Regions from separate parts of the Paenibacillus sp. MER 180 genome, predicted to be linked through region 1. Evidence: predicted binding sites of a transcription regulator. Region 1 holds the regulator's gene; each other region holds the start of a gene.
What was found. The regulator LexA, encoded in region 1, represses DNA repair genes until DNA is damaged. The targets are predictions, from matches to a motif close to CGAACATATGTTCG.
Positions count from the first base shown of each region.

Region 2: a site for LexA is predicted at 3,467-3,480, ahead of recA (recombinase RecA). Genes of this name have one in related genera too.
Region 3: a site for LexA is predicted at 2,644-2,657, ahead of addB (helicase-exonuclease AddAB subunit AddB). Genes of this name have one in related genera too.

Region 1 is NZ_JAMAVT010000006.1:7,207-13,150, reverse strand. Features, by position in the region: gene M3661_RS11480 (1,2-dihydroxy-3-keto-5-methylthiopentene dioxygenase) at 1-421, shown strand, start outside; gene M3661_RS11475 (FixH family protein) at 559-1,005, opposite strand; gene M3661_RS11470 (HAD family hydrolase) at 1,292-2,098, opposite strand; gene M3661_RS11465 (hypothetical protein) at 2,155-2,685, opposite strand; gene M3661_RS11460 (DUF896 domain-containing protein) at 2,750-2,965, opposite strand; gene M3661_RS11455 (LysM peptidoglycan-binding domain-containing protein) at 3,145-3,507, opposite strand; gene lexA (transcriptional repressor LexA) at 3,784-4,413, shown strand; gene M3661_RS11445 (DUF817 domain-containing protein) at 4,918-5,736, shown strand; gene M3661_RS11440 (LysE family translocator) at 5,796-5,944, opposite strand, start outside.
Region 2 is NZ_JAMAVT010000009.1:127,533-133,476, forward strand. Features, by position in the region: gene rny (ribonuclease Y) at 1-1,279, opposite strand, end outside; gene M3661_RS16075 (regulatory protein RecX) at 1,583-2,263, opposite strand; gene recA (recombinase RecA) at 2,334-3,392, opposite strand; gene M3661_RS16085 (competence/damage-inducible protein A) at 3,643-4,911, opposite strand; gene pgsA (CDP-diacylglycerol--glycerol-3-phosphate 3-phosphatidyltransferase) at 5,039-5,620, opposite strand; gene rimO (30S ribosomal protein S12 methylthiotransferase RimO) at 5,617-5,944, opposite strand, start outside.
Region 3 is NZ_JAMAVT010000002.1:299,025-304,968, reverse strand. Features, by position in the region: gene addB (helicase-exonuclease AddAB subunit AddB) at 1-2,495, opposite strand, end outside; gene M3661_RS04000 (DUF1835 domain-containing protein) at 2,778-3,755, shown strand; gene M3661_RS03995 (class I SAM-dependent rRNA methyltransferase) at 3,912-5,294, opposite strand; gene M3661_RS03990 (Na/Pi cotransporter family protein) at 5,400-5,944, shown strand, end outside.

The DNA of each region.
Region 1 (5,944 bases):
TTTGCGTGATAAGTACGTACTATCCGATGAAGAGAAGCAAGCCATTTTAGACACGTATGAAGGAGAAATCCGTGATTTGGCTGAAAGACGGGGCTATCGTACGTGGGATTTGATTTCTTTATCAGACGCTACTCCCAATATCGAAGAGCTGCTAAAGAAATTTGAACAGGTTCACACGCACACAGAAGACGAAGTAAGAGCTATTACGGCCGGAAATGGTATTTTCATAATTAAGGGAAGCGACGACATCGGTTATATGGATGTTGAATTGGAAGCTGGGGATGTAATTTCCGTCCCTGAAGAAAAGCCGCACTACTTCACTCTGATGGATAATCGTCAAATTGTTGCAGTTCGACTCTTCATTGAAACAGAAGGATGGATCGCGCATCCGTATTCGGATCCTACTTTCCAACAGGCGTAATTCCTGAATCATCGGAATCATAATCGATAAAAAACGTCCCATTACTGATATTAAGAGGGGCAGCCCCACAAGATCCCGATTTGGATCTTCTGAGGCTGCCCCTTCTTCGCATAAATTCTTGTTATGTATTTAGATTCTTATTTTACAGTAAATTGCTTCTTCGGCATCGAGTGCATGTCACGAGCAGTCACATGAGAAATGACCGTGTAGGTACCAGCCTTATCAAACGTTTTCTCAATCTGATACGTGCCATCTTTCGTGAGCTTCCCCTCAATCTTCTCGTGGTCAGCCCCATCCAGCCACAACTCGAACTCTACTTTATCTGCATCATCTACCGCTTTCTCTTCTTGTGTGACCTGTGCAGAGATGGTGACAGCTTCATTGATTTTGACTTCTTCCGGCACTTGCAAGTTTACCTTAATCATTGCTGACATCTCATTTTTGCTGTCCTGTTTATCACTGGAGCCATGACCTGCATGTCCTTCATGACCGCCACCTGCTGACGAGCTATTTCCACAACCGGCTAATAGCATTGCTCCTATTGCCATTGTTAGTACGATTAATTTACTCTTATTGTTGAACATAATCGTCGTTCACTCCTCAACTGTATCCTAGATTTATCGTATCACATTATAGACAGCATTCTCCAATTCCTCATGACTCCATTGGGCTATAATGAGCAACATTGTGTGACGATCCTATGACATTTGTCACATTCACCCTTGTAGTTTCATGTGGAGGGTAATCAAATTAAGGTACTCACACTAATCTTGCCGACACCTCGCGAAGATTACCGTATATCAAAAAGGCCTGTGATCCCACAGGCCTCTTTGTCATACACGCGGAGTAAGTAATTACATCCCCGCCGATTTATGATTCCTTCGAATTTATCTCATCAATAATTTGCTCAATTTCACGCAAGCTTGCAATCGTATATTCAGGGTGAATATTGCCAGACAATTCAACGCCTTTGCGGTTCAGCCATGCATGATGCATGCCAACATTCTGCGCGCCTAGAATATCCGTCGTTAATTTGTCGCCAATCATGATCCCTTCATGCGGTTCGATGCCGAGCAATGACATCGTGTGCTTGAACAGCTCTGGATCAGGCTTCCCTTGTGGATGATGTCCAGAGATAACGATATGATCGAAATAGGATAGAAGCTCACGCTCTCCATTCAGCTTCTCCTGCTGCAAATCAGGCGATCCGTTCGTTAACAACAATAGTGGATATTGCGCAATCAATTGTCGCAGCACCTCATAAGTCTCATCGTACACATACGAACGAGAACGACGTTCACTCATAAATCGCTCCGCCAGCTCGGCACCTAATGCATCATCAGGTTGACCAGCGGCTTGAAGACCTTGTGTCCATGCAGATTGTCGATACATCGGCGCAAGCTGTTCCAACAATCGAAATTCAGGATGTTCTCCCTCTGCGAATCTCCCCCACAGCGCTTCAAAGGGATTAATCCCAATATTCTGTGTGAAAGGATAAGTCTCATAAGAGGCAAACAATTCACGAGCAGCTTGACGAACGAATGCTTCCAATTGTTCTACATTGACCCCAGTCTTATCTTGCGCGTATTTACAAGTTGCAGCAAAAGCTTCCTCAACACAACGCTCATCCCATAACAAAGTATCATCCAGGTCGAACAGTACAGCACGAATAGCCAAGTTTCATCTCTCCCATCACAGCGACAATGATAACGAATCCTCTATATCGGATTTCTCTATTTTTTCGAGTCTTTCTTCGATGTATCTTCGAATTCAATCTTATGTTGATTTGCGAAGGAACGAAGACGTTCCCCCATTGCATTCGTATCATAACGATTCAGCACTCGCGAGAAAATCCAATTCGCACCTTTCCCCGTGTGTTCAATAACAACATAACCAGGTTGGATCGCAATTTTCTTCATATCCTTTGCAGACAGAGTACGGAGACGATTCCAGCGAATCGTAGATACCTCACCTGCTCCAACACGAAGAAATGGTCTTCTCAGAAATAATATAATCCCCAATCCGACGTAACACACGATTGTGATCCAATATAGAGTTGGATATTGATTGTCCGTAATGATACCGCCCAACAATCCATACATAATGGCGAAGGCGATTAAAGCGATTGGCATAATGAAGCTGCGTCCTTTAAACTCTTCGTGCGCAGGCTTGCCAGCAGCGAACGTCGGTTTGCCTTGCTTCATTCGCTGTTTGTTTAACTTTTCACTATTTTGACGGACTTTACGTTCCCAACTGCGAGACATGAATTCGCAACCCCCTGTATAGTAAACGAATAATGTGAATCCATCGTTATCGATGAAGGTTCATTTAATGAACGATCCCGTTCGATCCAGAGTTATCTGTTCCTTCTTCATCTTCTACATAGCGAATAGTGTCTAATTGATTGCGTACCTGCTTGCGGAATAGAACCAAATATTCCTCGCGCAGTTTCGCGCGTTCTTCCATTTCCTCATCGTTCAGCCCCACTGTCTTATGTTTGCGGGCCAATTCATTAATTCGTGCAATAAGCTTGTCGATATTCATCAGGTACCTCCATGTGTGTAAGCATATGTTCTACTTTGACATGGAGGTAACAGCTTGTCAAGCAAGCAGCAAGAAAGCTTTTATATCGCAAAAAAGAGGCCTCTTCGGGCCTCCAACCGTCTGCTCTTATGTATAGGAATGCAAAGCTTCTCAACCGTAAATTCGACAATGACCCCGACTCATCGGATCGGAACGAGCAATACTTCTCCTGCCGGTAAGATATCACCTTTCAATTGATTCATCTCAACGATTTCATATATAAACTGACGCGTATCCGTATGTTCTGGTTTATAAGAGGATGCAATCCCCCAGAGTGTATCTCCAGGCTGAACAAGTACGCGCTCCACAGCAGCTCCATTTACAATTTCCGTTTGGCTTTCATCCATGCCAAGCGCTTGAACAATGCTTCCACAAGTAATGAACAACAATACAATCAGGCTCATGATGAATCGAACACGTAAAGGAAACAAACGCTTCTTCTGAATAGGTTGTGAAGCTGTTGTCGACACCTTATAGATTGAACGATATGTTGTATACATCATAAATGACTCATCTCCCAAACACTTGTTCTGTTATCTTGTATAATTTAATCTAACACGAACACACGTTTGAGTCAATATTTTTTTAGAACGTTCGTTCCCCTCTTTATATTATCGAAAAATAAGCATTTAACCTCATTTAACTTTCTCTTGTTTCTCTCTCGTAATTTACGAACTTCTCACAATCTTTTTCTGCAGAATCTTTAGAACTTATGTTTGTACGAACGGAGGTTCTGTGGTATAATTTTGTCAAAAGAGTATTCATTGGAGTTGATACCCTTGTCTAAAATATCAAGTCGTCAACAAGCTATCCTTGATTTTATACGTGATGAAGTTCGAGCTAAAGGTTATCCGCCTTCTGTTCGTGAAATAGGCGAAGCCGTTGGTCTAGCATCCAGTTCCACTGTTCACGGTCATCTTGATCGACTCGAGAAGAAGGGATTCATTCGACGTGACCCTACGAAGCCTCGTGCTATTGAACTGCTTAGCCATGATCAATCTGAACGTTCAACAGACTTCTCTCGCTCCTTCGCACGCGTGCCGGTCGTTGGGAAAGTAACTGCAGGCGAGCCAATTACCGCAACAGAGAATATTGAAGATTACTTCCCTCTTCCTATGCATATGGTGGGAGATGACGAGAATGTATTCATGTTGTCGGTCATGGGTAATAGCATGATTGAGGCTGGTATACATAATGGCGACTTTGTCATCGTGCGTCAGCAGCAGACTGCGAACAACGGTGATATCGTGGTAGCCATGACTGAAGAAGATGAAGCAACGGTTAAGACTTTCTATCGTGAGAAGGATCATATCCGCTTGCAGCCTGAGAATCCAACCTATGAACCGATTCGCTTACAGCATGTAACGATTCTGGGCAAAGTTATTGGTTTGTTCCGTGATTTTCATTAAGACATTACATTGATGCCTCGTTCTCTTCTTTTCATGAAGGGAGCGGGGCATTTTGCTTTCTCATTATTTCATATCATTTACTGAACAGTACCTGAACAATCTCATCTAGAAAAGAAGCAGTACCTTTCTTTTGCAGGAGTGGCCTTATGAACAAGACCGGGCATAACGATAACCCAATACGGAACACTTCTGTTTGCATCCATATTTGGCCTATTAAGTTGGAAGTTAAAATTAACGCTCTTTTCTATTCATAAAATTCGACTTCCTCTCCTTATCCTCATCGAAACAACTTCACCACCACTGTTCACTCTTATGAACCCTGTTTTCGAGAGATTTATACCACATCGAATATATACACACATCAACTTTAGCAATAAATATTTATTGTATAACAATAATTTTTTATTGACTAAAAGCATGTATTTGAATAGGATAATACCTAATGATACACCTCGTATAGCTGTTCAAAATTCATTTCTCACGAACACAAGGTAGGAGATAACTATGAATAACTTTTTCAAACTAAAATCATTCCTCAATTTTGGCTGGCAGCAGGCAATGTCCTGCTTGTTCCCCGCTTATATTTTCGCGATGTTGGCACTCACGAAGGTCATTGACATTCCATTCATGCATCGCTATGATTTCCTATTGCTTGTTTGTATCTTGGCGCAGTTTCTAATGATCCGGTTTGGGATAGAAACAATGGATGAATGTAAAGTAATCTGTATGTTCCATTTCATCGGTCTTGCACTTGAAATATTTAAAATCCACATGGGATCATGGGGCTATCCGGAAGACGGTTGGTCTAAAATACTGGGTGTTCCTCTATATAGCGGATTTATGTACGCAAGTGTGGCAAGTTACTTATGTCAAGCGTGGCGACGACTGCAGGTCAAGGTAAATCGATACCCTTCTGCTTGGTTAACGATTCCGCTAGGTGCGGCGATTTACTTCAACTTCATGACTCATCACTTCATTTACGATTTGCGTTGGGTTTTGATGATTTTGCTATTCGTCATCTTCTTTAGAACCTACGTGGAATATACCGTATTAGGCGTGACACGAAGAATGCCGATTGTTCTGTCGTTCGTCTTAATCGGATTTTTTATATGGGTGGCTGAAAACATCGGGACTTTCTTGGGCGCATGGTATTATCCACATCAGACGAACGGCTGGAATCTCGTAAAGTGGGGAAAATTCAGCTCATGGTTTTTGCTTGTCATCGTTTCCTTCATGATCGTCGCCCATCTGAAGCATGTAAAAGGAGGACACTTCAAGAGAAATAGTCATACTCACTTCAATGAGTCGACATTTCAGAAGTAAAACACAACCTTTTAAATACAAAAGCAAAAAACCTAGAACCCTAACAGCTCTAGGTTTTGTTACAGTATTCCTTGAATTGCTACTAAAAACTCATATAAGAAATACCCCGCGAACCCAAATAAAATCAGTCCTGCGATAATAGACATCCGCTTAATCATAGTCCGGCTCATGGCTCTTCTCGTGACAGCCACAATGGCAAGCAACCCAA
Region 2 (5,944 bases), on a different contig from region 1:
CCGGTCTAGCTGCTGACAAGGCATCAGCCGCAGCGACCAGCATAGCGATAACGGATGTTGCTTCACAATCGCCATGATGGGATGCGATACTGTTAATGACTACAGGATGTTCTTTATACTTCTTCGCCAACTCTACGCCGATTTCGACGTGAGATCCTTCAACTTCATGATCCAACGCTTTTCCGATGTCATGCAACAGCCCGGCACGTTTGGCTAACGTTACATCCACTCCGAGCTCTCCTGCCATCAATCCAGCAAGATAAGCCACTTCCATAGAATGCTTCAGTACGTTTTGTCCGTAGCTTGTACGGAACTTCAAACGTCCCAATATTTTGATCAAATCAGGATGCAATCCGTGCACACCGACTTCGAACGTAGCTTGTTCTCCGTATTCGCGAATACGCTCGTCCACTTCCTTGCGCGATTTCTCCACCATTTCCTCGATGCGTGCTGGATGAATACGTCCATCCGCAACGAGTTTCTCAAGAGATGTTCTTGCAATTTCACGGCGAATTGGGTCGAATCCGGACAGAATAACCGCTTCAGGCGTATCGTCAATAATGAGATCGATTCCTGTCAATGTCTCGAGCGCGCGGATATTGCGTCCTTCGCGTCCGATGATGCGGCCCTTCATCTCTTCGTTCGGCAATGCAACAACGGATACCGTCGTTTCTGCGACATGATCTGCAGCGCAACGTTGGATAGCCATCGTAATAATCTCACGAGAGCGCTTGTCCGATTCCTCACGAGCCTGCTGCTCGATTTCTTTAATCATTTGTGCCGTTTCATGACGCACTTCTTGCTCTACATTCGTCAAAATAATTGTACGCGCATCTTCCATCGTCAGATTCGAAATGCGTTCCAATTCTGTAACTTGCTGCTGACAAATTTGATCGACCTGTTCTTGTGTTTCTTCGATTCGTCTCTCTTTAGCAGCTACTTGTTCTTCTTTACGTTCCAGCGCTTCTAACTTTTTATCCAACGACTCTTCTTTTTGCAATAAGCGTCTTTCGAGTCGTTGAACTTCGTTCCGTCGTTCGCGGATGTCCTTCTCCGCTTCATTACGAAGCTTATGGATTTCGTCTTTTGCTTCCAACACCGTTTCTTTCTTCAGTGCTTCAGCTTCCTTGCGTGCGCCATCCATAATTTGTTCCGCGGCGTGTTCAGCACTCGTTATCTTCGCTTCGGCAAGCGATTTGCGAATCAGGTATCCGATTCCAAACCCCAAGAACAATGCGGCCACAACGAGAACGATCGCGAGCCAAAGTTGAACGTTCATTGCCTCACCTCCCCGTTGGTTCCTCCAAGCACTGCTTGGGACAGGTTACATTTGTGGTTTTCAAGTTTCCCTATTCATTAATTAACTCAATGGACTGGCGCGAATACGCCAGCTTATGTGTATGCATTGCGCATACACGGGCGTCGCCTTGAGGCGACAATCGGAAATCAGTAAATTGGCGAAATGAATCATTAGAAATCAATCTCTGGAAGAGGAGATTGATCTCGTGAAAATAAAGATACATGTTCATTTTATTATTCAAGAAAAGATATTGTCAAGCAAATGACGTGAGTGGTCATTTTATTATTCCTCGATGTCGTGGGAAACTTCCTCTTCTTCACTGCGCTCATCTGCTGCAGTGTAAGCTGCGCGCCTAGCCATATCCATTGGATAGCCTCTACGTGCAAGGAATGCGGCGACCTTCTGCTTGCGCAGATGCAGGTCTCCCTTTGTCTGCCGCCATTTTTTGCGAGCTGCGGACAATGCACTGTTCCACTCTTCATCTGGGTCTATCGAATGAAGAGCTGTCTCAATATGCCGCTCTTGTACTCCCTTCTGCTTCAGCTCATGCTGAATCCATCGGCGCCCCTTCATATGTCGATTCAAGCGCTGATGCGCCCACTGCATCGCATATGATTTATCATCGACAAGCCACTCACGTTCCAGACGATCAAGCACCTCTTGCACAATCCCATCCTCATAGCCCTTCTGAGCTAGGTTACGGGCGAGTTCAATGCGAGTACGTGGTTTGCGTTGCAAATACTTGATCGCCTGCACGTAGGCCTTATTCCCTTCGTCTGCGCGCAATATCTCCGTGAGCGAGTCCAGAGACAACTCAGTACCTTTCAATAACCGAAACTTTACCATCACATCTTCATGCACTTCTAGCGGTTCCGCTCCATCGAAATGAATCTTATAACGGCCTGCCTGCCTCTCGATTCGCTCTACACGAGTAATCGTTACGATGCGTTCGCTATCCTTCAAACGACTCTCCTCCATACAAATACATAGAAGCACCTTCGCTTAACGCGAAGGTGCTTGAGCTAACAACAAATTATTCGTCGTCACCTAATTCCAATTCAAATGCATCATCGTCATCTTCACTGACACCCTTATCAGGGATTGTTGTAGTCAGATTGCTTGCTGCACGAATTTGATTTTCGATTGTAAGGGCAATCTCCGAATGTTCCTTCAAGAATTGCTTGGCATTCTCGCGGCCTTGACCCAGACGCTCACCTTCGAAGGAGTACCATGCACCGCTCTTCTGCACGATATCCATCTCTGTACCAATATCGACGATGCTTCCCTCACGAGAAATACCTTCACCATACATAATATCGATGTCCGCCTGTTTGAATGGAGGCGCAACCTTATTCTTAACGACCTTAATCCGAGTGCGGTTACCAATCATGTCCGTACCTTGCTTAATGGTCTCAACACGACGCACATCAAGACGAACGCTGGAATAGAACTTCAAGGCACGGCCACCAGGAGTCGTCTCTGGGTTACCGAACATAACGCCAACCTTCTCGCGAAGCTGGTTGATGAAGATCGCAATCGTCTTCGACTTGCTGATTGCACCAGACAATTTACGCAAAGCCTGCGACATTAGACGTGCTTGCAGGCCGACATGGGAATCACCCATCTCGCCTTCAATCTCCGCTTTCGGCACAAGTGCAGCAACAGAGTCAATAACGATAATGTCTACTGCACCACTTCGTACCAATGCTTCCGCGATTTCAAGCGCCTGCTCCCCTGTGTCCGGTTGGGATAACAGGAGCTCATCGATATTAACGCCAAGCTTGTTCGCATATGCTGGATCCAATGCGTGCTCCGCATCAATAAATGCAGCTTGTCCACCTGTCTTCTGTACTTCTGCGATCGCATGAAGTGCAACCGTTGTCTTACCGGAAGATTCCGGTCCATATACTTCAATAATACGACCTCTCGGCAAACCACCGATTCCTAGAGCTATATCTAATGCAAGCGATCCACTTGGCACAATCTCCACTTGCATGTGATTGGATTCGCCAAGTTTCATGATCGAACCTTTACCGAATTGTTTCTCAATTTGACGCAAAGCCATTTCTAACGCAGCGCGACGATCTGACACAAACTCACTTCCTTCACTGATTCGTTTGATATATACATCATAACGTGTTTTATTCAGTTTGCCAAGCATTTTTTCGAACATACATTCGTTTTTTACGAACGTTTATTACTTTTATTTACATACTATCCACATACCAACATCTGGTGCACCAACAAAAAAAACCGCAACAAAGCGTGTATACACTTCGTTACGGTTCTTCCGTATCTTATGATTCGATTGTATCCTCCACTACTTCATTTGTCAACATTTGTTAATGAATATGTACTGTTCGATCCTGCAGCCTTCTCCACAATCGATACATAATAGCATATACAGTACGGCGGCGGATTCCTTCTCGATCTCCGTTCAAACGAAGCTCCTCCACTACGATTTCCCGGCCCTTCTCCGCAATCGCAATATAAACGAGGCCTACAGGCTTCCGCTCGGAGTGAGCTGGTCCTGCTACGCCTGTTATGGCAACTGTGAAATCCGTATCTGCAATATCACGCATCCCTTCAGCCATTGCCTTGGCTGTTGGCTCGCTGACCGCACCAGGCGCATTTTCACCCTCGAGCAGTTCATGAGGCACGCCTAGAATGCGCTCTTTCATCTCATTCGAATAGGTTACCGCCCCGCCCGCAAATACTTGCGAGCTTCCCGGAACAGCTGTGATCATATCCGCAAACATCCCGCCCGTACAGCTCTCTGCTGCGGACAAGGTCAGGCCAAGCTGCGATAACTGCTCCACCAACACATCTGGCAAAGATACATCCTTGGCAGCATACAAATGCATCCCCAATCGGTTGTGAATTTCCCGTTCAACCTGATCAAGCTTCACATCTGCCTCGTGCTGATCTGTCCCTTTGACGGCTAATCGAACGAGAACCTCGCCTTCCTTAGCATAGGTGGCAATCGTTGTGTCCGTCTGCTGTTCAATGAGATCTAGAAGAGCATTCTCAAGCCCAGATTCGCCGATGCCTGCGAATTTCAGCATCCGTGTATATAATGAAGATTGATCAATGAGCTGCTGGCTCTTCAACCACGGAATCGCCTCATCATCGAGCATCGGCTTCATTTCACGAGGTGGTCCAGGAAGCAGTACATATGTAGTACCATCATGCCGCAGGGCATTTCCTACAGCAAGCCCAGTCGAGTTCTTCAGCACATCAGCGCCGTCTATCACATTCGCCTGACGCTTATTGCTTTCGACCATTTGTATGCCGCGCCCCGCAAACATCTCGGTCATCTTGGCCATTGCGGGCTCATCATAGGTCATCTTGCGGCCCAACATCTCCGCTAGCACATCCTTCGTCAGATCATCCATCGTCGGTCCTAGACCACCCGTGAAGATAAGCAGATCGGAACGCTTGCATGCCGTTTCAATGCATTGTCGAATCCGCACAGCATTATCCCCAACAACCGTATGATAGAACACATCTACACCAACCACTGCCAGTCGCTGCGAAATATATTGCGCATTCGTATTGACGATTTGTCCCAGCAGCAGTTCTGTCCCAACTGCAATGATCTCTGCTTTCATGCCAACCACCATCCCTATAAGTCGTTATCAAGCATTTTACTAGTCTATACATGCGAATAGGTGCCCCTTCCTGCCCGGAGAGCCGGAACTATGGAAAAAGCACCTATTGACCTATCAGCTTCCGTTATCAATCCGAAAGGTGAAGCACATTTTTATTTTTTACAAAGTAGTCAATTCCCGAGTATACGGTAATTAACGCAGCGACCCAAGTCGCCAAGATGTCAAACCGGAAATGAACGAACGCAAATGGGAAATTGTTCAGCAGCATCGCTGCAATCGCCGTAATTTGGGTTGCTGTTTTCCATTTCCCCCACTTGCTTGCAGCAACAACAGTTCCTTCGAGCAAGGCAACTTGCCTTAGGCCAGTAACCGCAAATTCACGGCTAATAATAACAACCGCAATCCACGCATCACATTTTTGCATCTCAACAAGTGAGATAAGAACCGCCGCTACGAGCAGCTTGTCTGCAAGTGGATCAAGAAGCTTTCCTAAATTTGTAACCATTTTGCGTTTACGGGCGATATAACCATCCAATCCATCGGTACTTGCAGCAATAATGAAGATCAAGGCCGCAATAATCTGGTTGTAAGTAATCGAGAAACCCTCTAGTTCAATCGCAGGCAAATAATCAAAGTTCACCAATAGGAAGAACATCATTATTGGCACAAGAAAAATACGGACTAACGTTATCTTGTTCGCCAGATTCACGCGAGACCCTCCCCGGCTAAGTCAAATTCAAGCGCATGAGTAATCCTTACCTTGGCAATTTCCCCAATACTCAATGGCTGGCCGGAAATAAATACTTCCCCGTCAATTTCAGGGGCGTCGAATTGCGAGCGGCCAATGAACACATCATTGCGGCCATCGTAACGCTCAACAAGGACTTCCAATATATCACCAATACGCTTTTCACTTACTTCTTTAGATACTTGGCGCTGAATTTCCATAAGGGTATTCGCACGCCACTCCTTAACATCATCAGGCACATGGTCTGGCAGCCTCGTTGCAGGCGTGTCCTCTTCGGAAGAATAG
Region 3 (5,944 bases), on a different contig from region 1:
CAGGCTACGAAGCGCTCCATGCGAGACACACTGGTTCGCAAGGCAGTACCGTACAAGTGACGGCTTGTGGTCGGAGTAAGTGTCTCTGCTTGATTCCGATACAATAGCGAGCCCATCAGCACCTTCAGCCGATCATGCCATGCTGGCTGCGCGGCGAACCAGCGGTATACATCCCACCATATATTCGCCATTGGTCTTCCTTGGCGCCACTGTCGCAGCTGAACAATCAGGTGTTTCAGCGCAGATTCCGGATAGACAGCGAATTCCGATTGCTCCTCCTCATTCATGAATTCATTCGGCTCAGCCATGACGAGCCGCTCTTGTACACGTGGGAACATGCCGCGTACATGCCGAACCACCTCGGACGGCAGCAATGTCTTCCCTTCTTCATCAGCGAGTGCGTAGCTAATCCACAGACTGTCGCTAGGCGTCGCGAAGGACTGATAAATTAAGAACCGCTCGTCCAGTAGCTTGCGGCGGACGCCAGGCGCGAGTTCCATGCCTATCTGCTGCAGAGTGTCCCGTTCATGCTCCGTAAGCACGCCATCTTCAATCGGACGAGCCGGTATAACGCCATCGTTCACGCCAAGCATATATAAGTGCTTAATTTGGCCGGGTCTTGTCCGATCCATTGAAGCAATGAGTACTTGATCCAGCGCTGGCGGAACAAGCGCCATCTTGATGCTCTCAAATCCGGTATCCAGCATGCCGCCGAACAATTCAATGCTCATCTTCTCTTCGCCGACCATCTCTACCATTTGATCCAATATATCTAAGAGAGCCCCCCATATTTGCCGATGTTCCCGTGATAGTTGAACCTCTCCGTCAAGCAATGCATCTTGGCTCATGCGCTCCAGCTTATGAGGCACACCAAGCGCCATCCAGAACGCATACATAGCCTCGCACATGCCGCGAACGTTCGAGCTCGCCTTCATTGCGCGTGCAAGCTCAGCAATCGGATCGGCAATGATGCTGCGGCATTGCTCCACCCACTCTGGAGCATGTCTTGGCCGTTCAACAGACTCAGCTTCTTCAGTTGTGCCTTCCGCCGCTCCATCCGCATGATCAGGATCAAGCGACAATTCCGGCATTGCAGGCCATGGACGGTTGCTTGTCCACCTGCCTCCTTCGATGCCGCATGCAAGCACATAGTTCTCCAACTTGTCAAAGTGCTCTCTTGTAATCGAACCATCTTCGGACAGCAAAAAATCGGTTTTGACAAACCGAAATACTGCGTCGTATTTCCAATTGCCTATTATGATATCAAGCACCGCTCGCGTCATCTCAACAAATGGATGATGCAGTACTGATTTCTTCTGATCTGTAAAATAGGGAATCCCCGCCTCGGTGAATACCGTATCAATCAGCTCACCATAATGTGCAATGTTCCGCACCATTACCGCCATGTCCCGCCAGCGTACCTGCTCGTTGCGCACACGCCGCAGCATTTCCCCAGCAACCGCTTCAACCTCGGCGCGGCGATGTACTGCCGCCTGCACCGTAACCTCTCGCTTCGTATCGTGATCGGACGCATGGCTATCCTTGCTCTTCACATTAACTTCCGGCTCACGATAGGGCACTTTGCGTTCAAAATGCCGCTCCAGATGAGCAAGCTTCGGAGAAGCTGTATAACGAGGAAGTGGCGCTTCCTTCGAGTCAAGATGCGTTATGCTTCCGATGTCCACGCCAAGCGTATCGGCCATCTCTAGCAGCTTCAGCATAGTAGTTGCCGTTGGATGGAACAAATTCAGCTCATGCGGAACTTCGCCAAGCGCATAAGCCTTATCCAAACACAGCGTCACACTTACATTCGGCGCATGGAGAATGAGCGAAGCGAGAACCGCATATTCTTGTGGGGTAAATCCGTGAAACCCGTCAATCCAAATATCAGCGCTCTTCACGTACTCCGATGCTGCAACACCCTCGGACAACCGAGCAAGCACGTCTTCCCCATCCAAGTAGCGACCAGCCAATTCCGATTCAAACTCATGCAGGATGCTGGAAATGTCGCGAAGCTTCGCGGATAACAGCGGTTGTCCTGTCATGTGAGCGTCCAAAAAAGCAAGATGCTCCTCAACTTCACTGGACTCTACTCGATACCGCTTCATCTCATCAAAGAGATCGTTAAGCTTCTCGATAAATCCGAATTGTTCTGCTGCACCCGCAAATAAAGGCAAATCTGACTTGCGGCGCTGCAAAATCTTGTAGAGCAGCATCTTCTTGCCCTCTTCATTGATCGCTGTTAGTGCAGTGCCGCCAGCCTCTTGCATGACGCGATACGCAAGTCGCCGGAAGCTTAGTACTTGCGCTCTCAATATGCCAGCGATTCCATCCTCACGAATGAGTGCATGCTCTGCCTGAAAGGTTGCCTGTTCGGGGACTATCCATATAATCGGTGCCCCGTCCGCTTGGCTGCGAAGCTCATCTCGTACGCTTCTTAACACATGCTCCGTCTTGCCACTGCCGGAACGACCGATGACAAAATGCAACGGCAAAGTGATCCCTCCATTTCCCTAAATGCGATTCATGGCATCTACTTGCCACGATATGATACACTATGATCAAACCAATAATTGGTATATAATTTCGGTTACACCCGATTCTAGCATTAGGTTTCATTATATCATATTTCAAACTAGCGATAGAACACATGTTTGGAAACGATGCCGATATTCGCCATCTGCTTCTTGTGAGTTGCAGTGCATCATGTAACTTCGTAATCGAAGGCGAGGCTCATGTTCAACCTACCCTCTATTCGAATAAGGAGGCTGATTGTCATGATACATATTGTCAATGGAGATTGTACTGCCATGCAGCTAACCAAAGTCGCCGAACAGCTGTGGAATGAGCAGGTATGGGTATATTCAGAGCTGCTGACCGAAGGCCCCGTATACGCTAGGCTTGAGCAGTATCTGGCTTATCGAGCGCTGCAATTAGAGCGAATGTGCGGGCTGCCTTCCACTGTTTTTTTGCAAAGAGGAAATGAACAGGAACGCACGTGGAAATCAGATATTTTGCCTGCTCAAGAGATTGCATTATGGTTCGAACACGATCTGTTCGACATTACCATGCTGCTCCGCTTAGTAGATCGCCTGACACAAGAGAATGCGCATGCCAAGCTATATTGGATCGACATCGCCTCCATTGCTGAACATGATCGCTATCTCGGATTTGGGGTGCTTACGGGAGAGCAGTTGGCCCCTTATCGAGATGCCGCCATACGGTTATCCGCTGAGCACATCGAATGGATGCGTTCTGCTTGGATTGCGTATACAAGTCCAAACCCACTGAAAATTGCACAATGGGTTCAGGAATCAAGCAGTACCCCTGCTCCATTTTGCGCTATTACGGAAGCGCTTCAATTCCACCTCTCCCGTTACCCCTCAACACAGGATGGAATCGGGATTGTCGAGCGATCCACGCTAGGCGCTGTTCAAGATGGGGCTGTTACATTTCAGAACTGCTTCGAGATTGTTCGCAATCAACTGCCGCAATACGGACTTGGGGATATGCAGTTCTGGGGATACCTGCGTCGAATGACCCGCGGAGACGCTCCGTTGCTTGAGCTATCTCCCTCTTCATCCTCCTTGCCGGAACCTCTCAAGTCTCCATTAGCCGATGCTGGTCACCTCCTCTTAACCAAAAGCGGCCAGCAGGTACTGGTTGGCACTCTCAACTGGGCTCAGTCTGGTGGATATGGACGCTGGCTTGGCGGCGCATTTATTACCCGATCGACAGCTGGAATAAGAGCATAGAGTGAGGAAACCGAAGAAACTCAAATATATCCTAACTGCTAACTTTATCCCATATATACAGCAAGCGCCATTCATTGCAGACGATCCCAAACCTGTCTGCAATGAATGGCGCTTTTCTTGTTTATTCTTCCTTATCCTATCGATACTTTAGGAAGATTACTTCGAGCGAACCTCGAAGATGGCGAATTTCAAATAATGACCTTCATCCACTCCCGCAATTTGCGGGTGATCCTTGCCGGCAGGACGCCATTCGACAAGGCGCAGCACCTTACCTGCATCCTGAGCCGCATCCAATATCGACTGCATGAACATGTCCGGACGCATATGATAAGAGCAGCTTGCTGTCACAAGATAGCCGCCTTCATTGACCAGCTTCATACCATGCAGATTGATGTCCTTGTAGCCCCGATACGCGCCTTCGACAGCACCTCGCGTCTTCGCGAAGGCCGGAGGATCCAACACGACGACATCCCACGTACGTCCGCCTCCAGCAGTCATCGGTTTCGAAGTATCCACCTTCTTCGCACTAGATTCTCCGCTTGCCCGCTGCGTGCGCTCCTCCAAGCCATGAACCTGCTCACGCAAATAGGCGAAGGCATCCGCAACGACAAACTCAACACGGTCTGTAAAGCCGTTCAGTTCGACATTGCGCTTTGCACTCTCGATCGCATGCTCGGAAATATCGAGACAAGTGACCTTCTTGGCTCCATATTTACAAGCATTCAACGTGAAACTTCCTGTGTGAGAGAAGCATTCCAACACCGTCGCACCATCCCACCATGGGAATGTAACCGGCTTTCCCTTCGCATTGAGTGGCAAGCTCTGCACGGTTCCATCCTCGGCCTCTACTTCACCCATGTGGATGCCGCTGCGAGCTCCCCAGCCTGTCATAAGCGGAGCAATGGAAGCGCGGTTCTCACGCTGGTCGAAGAAGTAGCCTGTCTTCTGTCCTTCTACGATATCAACCTCGATGATAAGCCCGTTCTCCTCTACTTGGACATGGCGCGGACAATCTCCATACAGCACGCCTGTCTTCAGTTCAAGACCCTCACGCTCACGAATTGGCACATCGCTGCGCTCATAGATGCCGCGCGGCTGCATGACATCGACTAGGGCTGCCACCAACGCTTCCCGATGGACATCCATTCCCAGCGTCACAATCTGCACGACGAGAACATCGCCAAAGCGATCCACGATAAGTCCTGGCAGAAAGTCTGCTTCGCCGTATACGAGGCGATAAGCCTTGGCTCCAGGCAAGAAGCGCTGACGATGTGCAACACAACGTTTGATTCGCTCTTTGAAGAAGGCCTCATCCATTGCTTCAATTGGCTCATAGGATACGATGCGCACCGTAATTTGCGAGGCAGGATTATAATAGCCTGTTGCAATGTATTTCCCCTGAGCGTTCTGGACATCGACAAGCATCCCCGGCTGAGGATTTCCTTCGACTGTTTCAATCTCTGATTGATATACCCAAGGATGGGAGCGTTCAATTCTCTTTTTCCGCGAACGGATTAATTTCACATAAGGCCTATTCAATTACAGTTCTCCTCTCAGCTCCAATGGCATGTCATGGTTGTCCACTCGCAAGCATAGAATGGAATAGCTTATTGCGACGAATTATGGATGACAAAGGAGCCCTTCATGTTTAAAGAAATTTGGTTCCCGCTCCTTAGCGGATTGGCACTGTTTCTATTCGGAATGAAAACGATGGAGCTTGCCCTGCATGCTTGGGCTGGCCCCTACCTGCAGCGGTTTCTACACCGTTCTACCCGCACCCCTATACATGGAATGCTGTTCAGCACAGGCATGACAGCCGTACTGCAGAGCAGCACGGCCATCACGGTCATTACGATAGGTCTGGTCAATGCCGGTATTATGAACTTCTCCCGCACGCTCGGCATCATTCTAGGCACCAATATCGGCACTTGTCTGACAACCGAGTTGATTGGTCTAAATATAAGCCAATTCGCCAAGCCCCTCCTCTTCCTGTCCTTAGCCGGATGGTTCATTGGGGCATTGGCCGACGAATATCAGCCTAAGCTGCTGCACCGCATCGCCTCTTGGTGGCCGCCGCTCCAATTCGGCTCCCTTGCCACGGCAGGCTTCGCCTTCATTATGCTCGGCATTGAATGGATGAAGCAGATTAGTGAGCCGCTGCAGCAGCGCGGACTATTCACTTGGTTCTT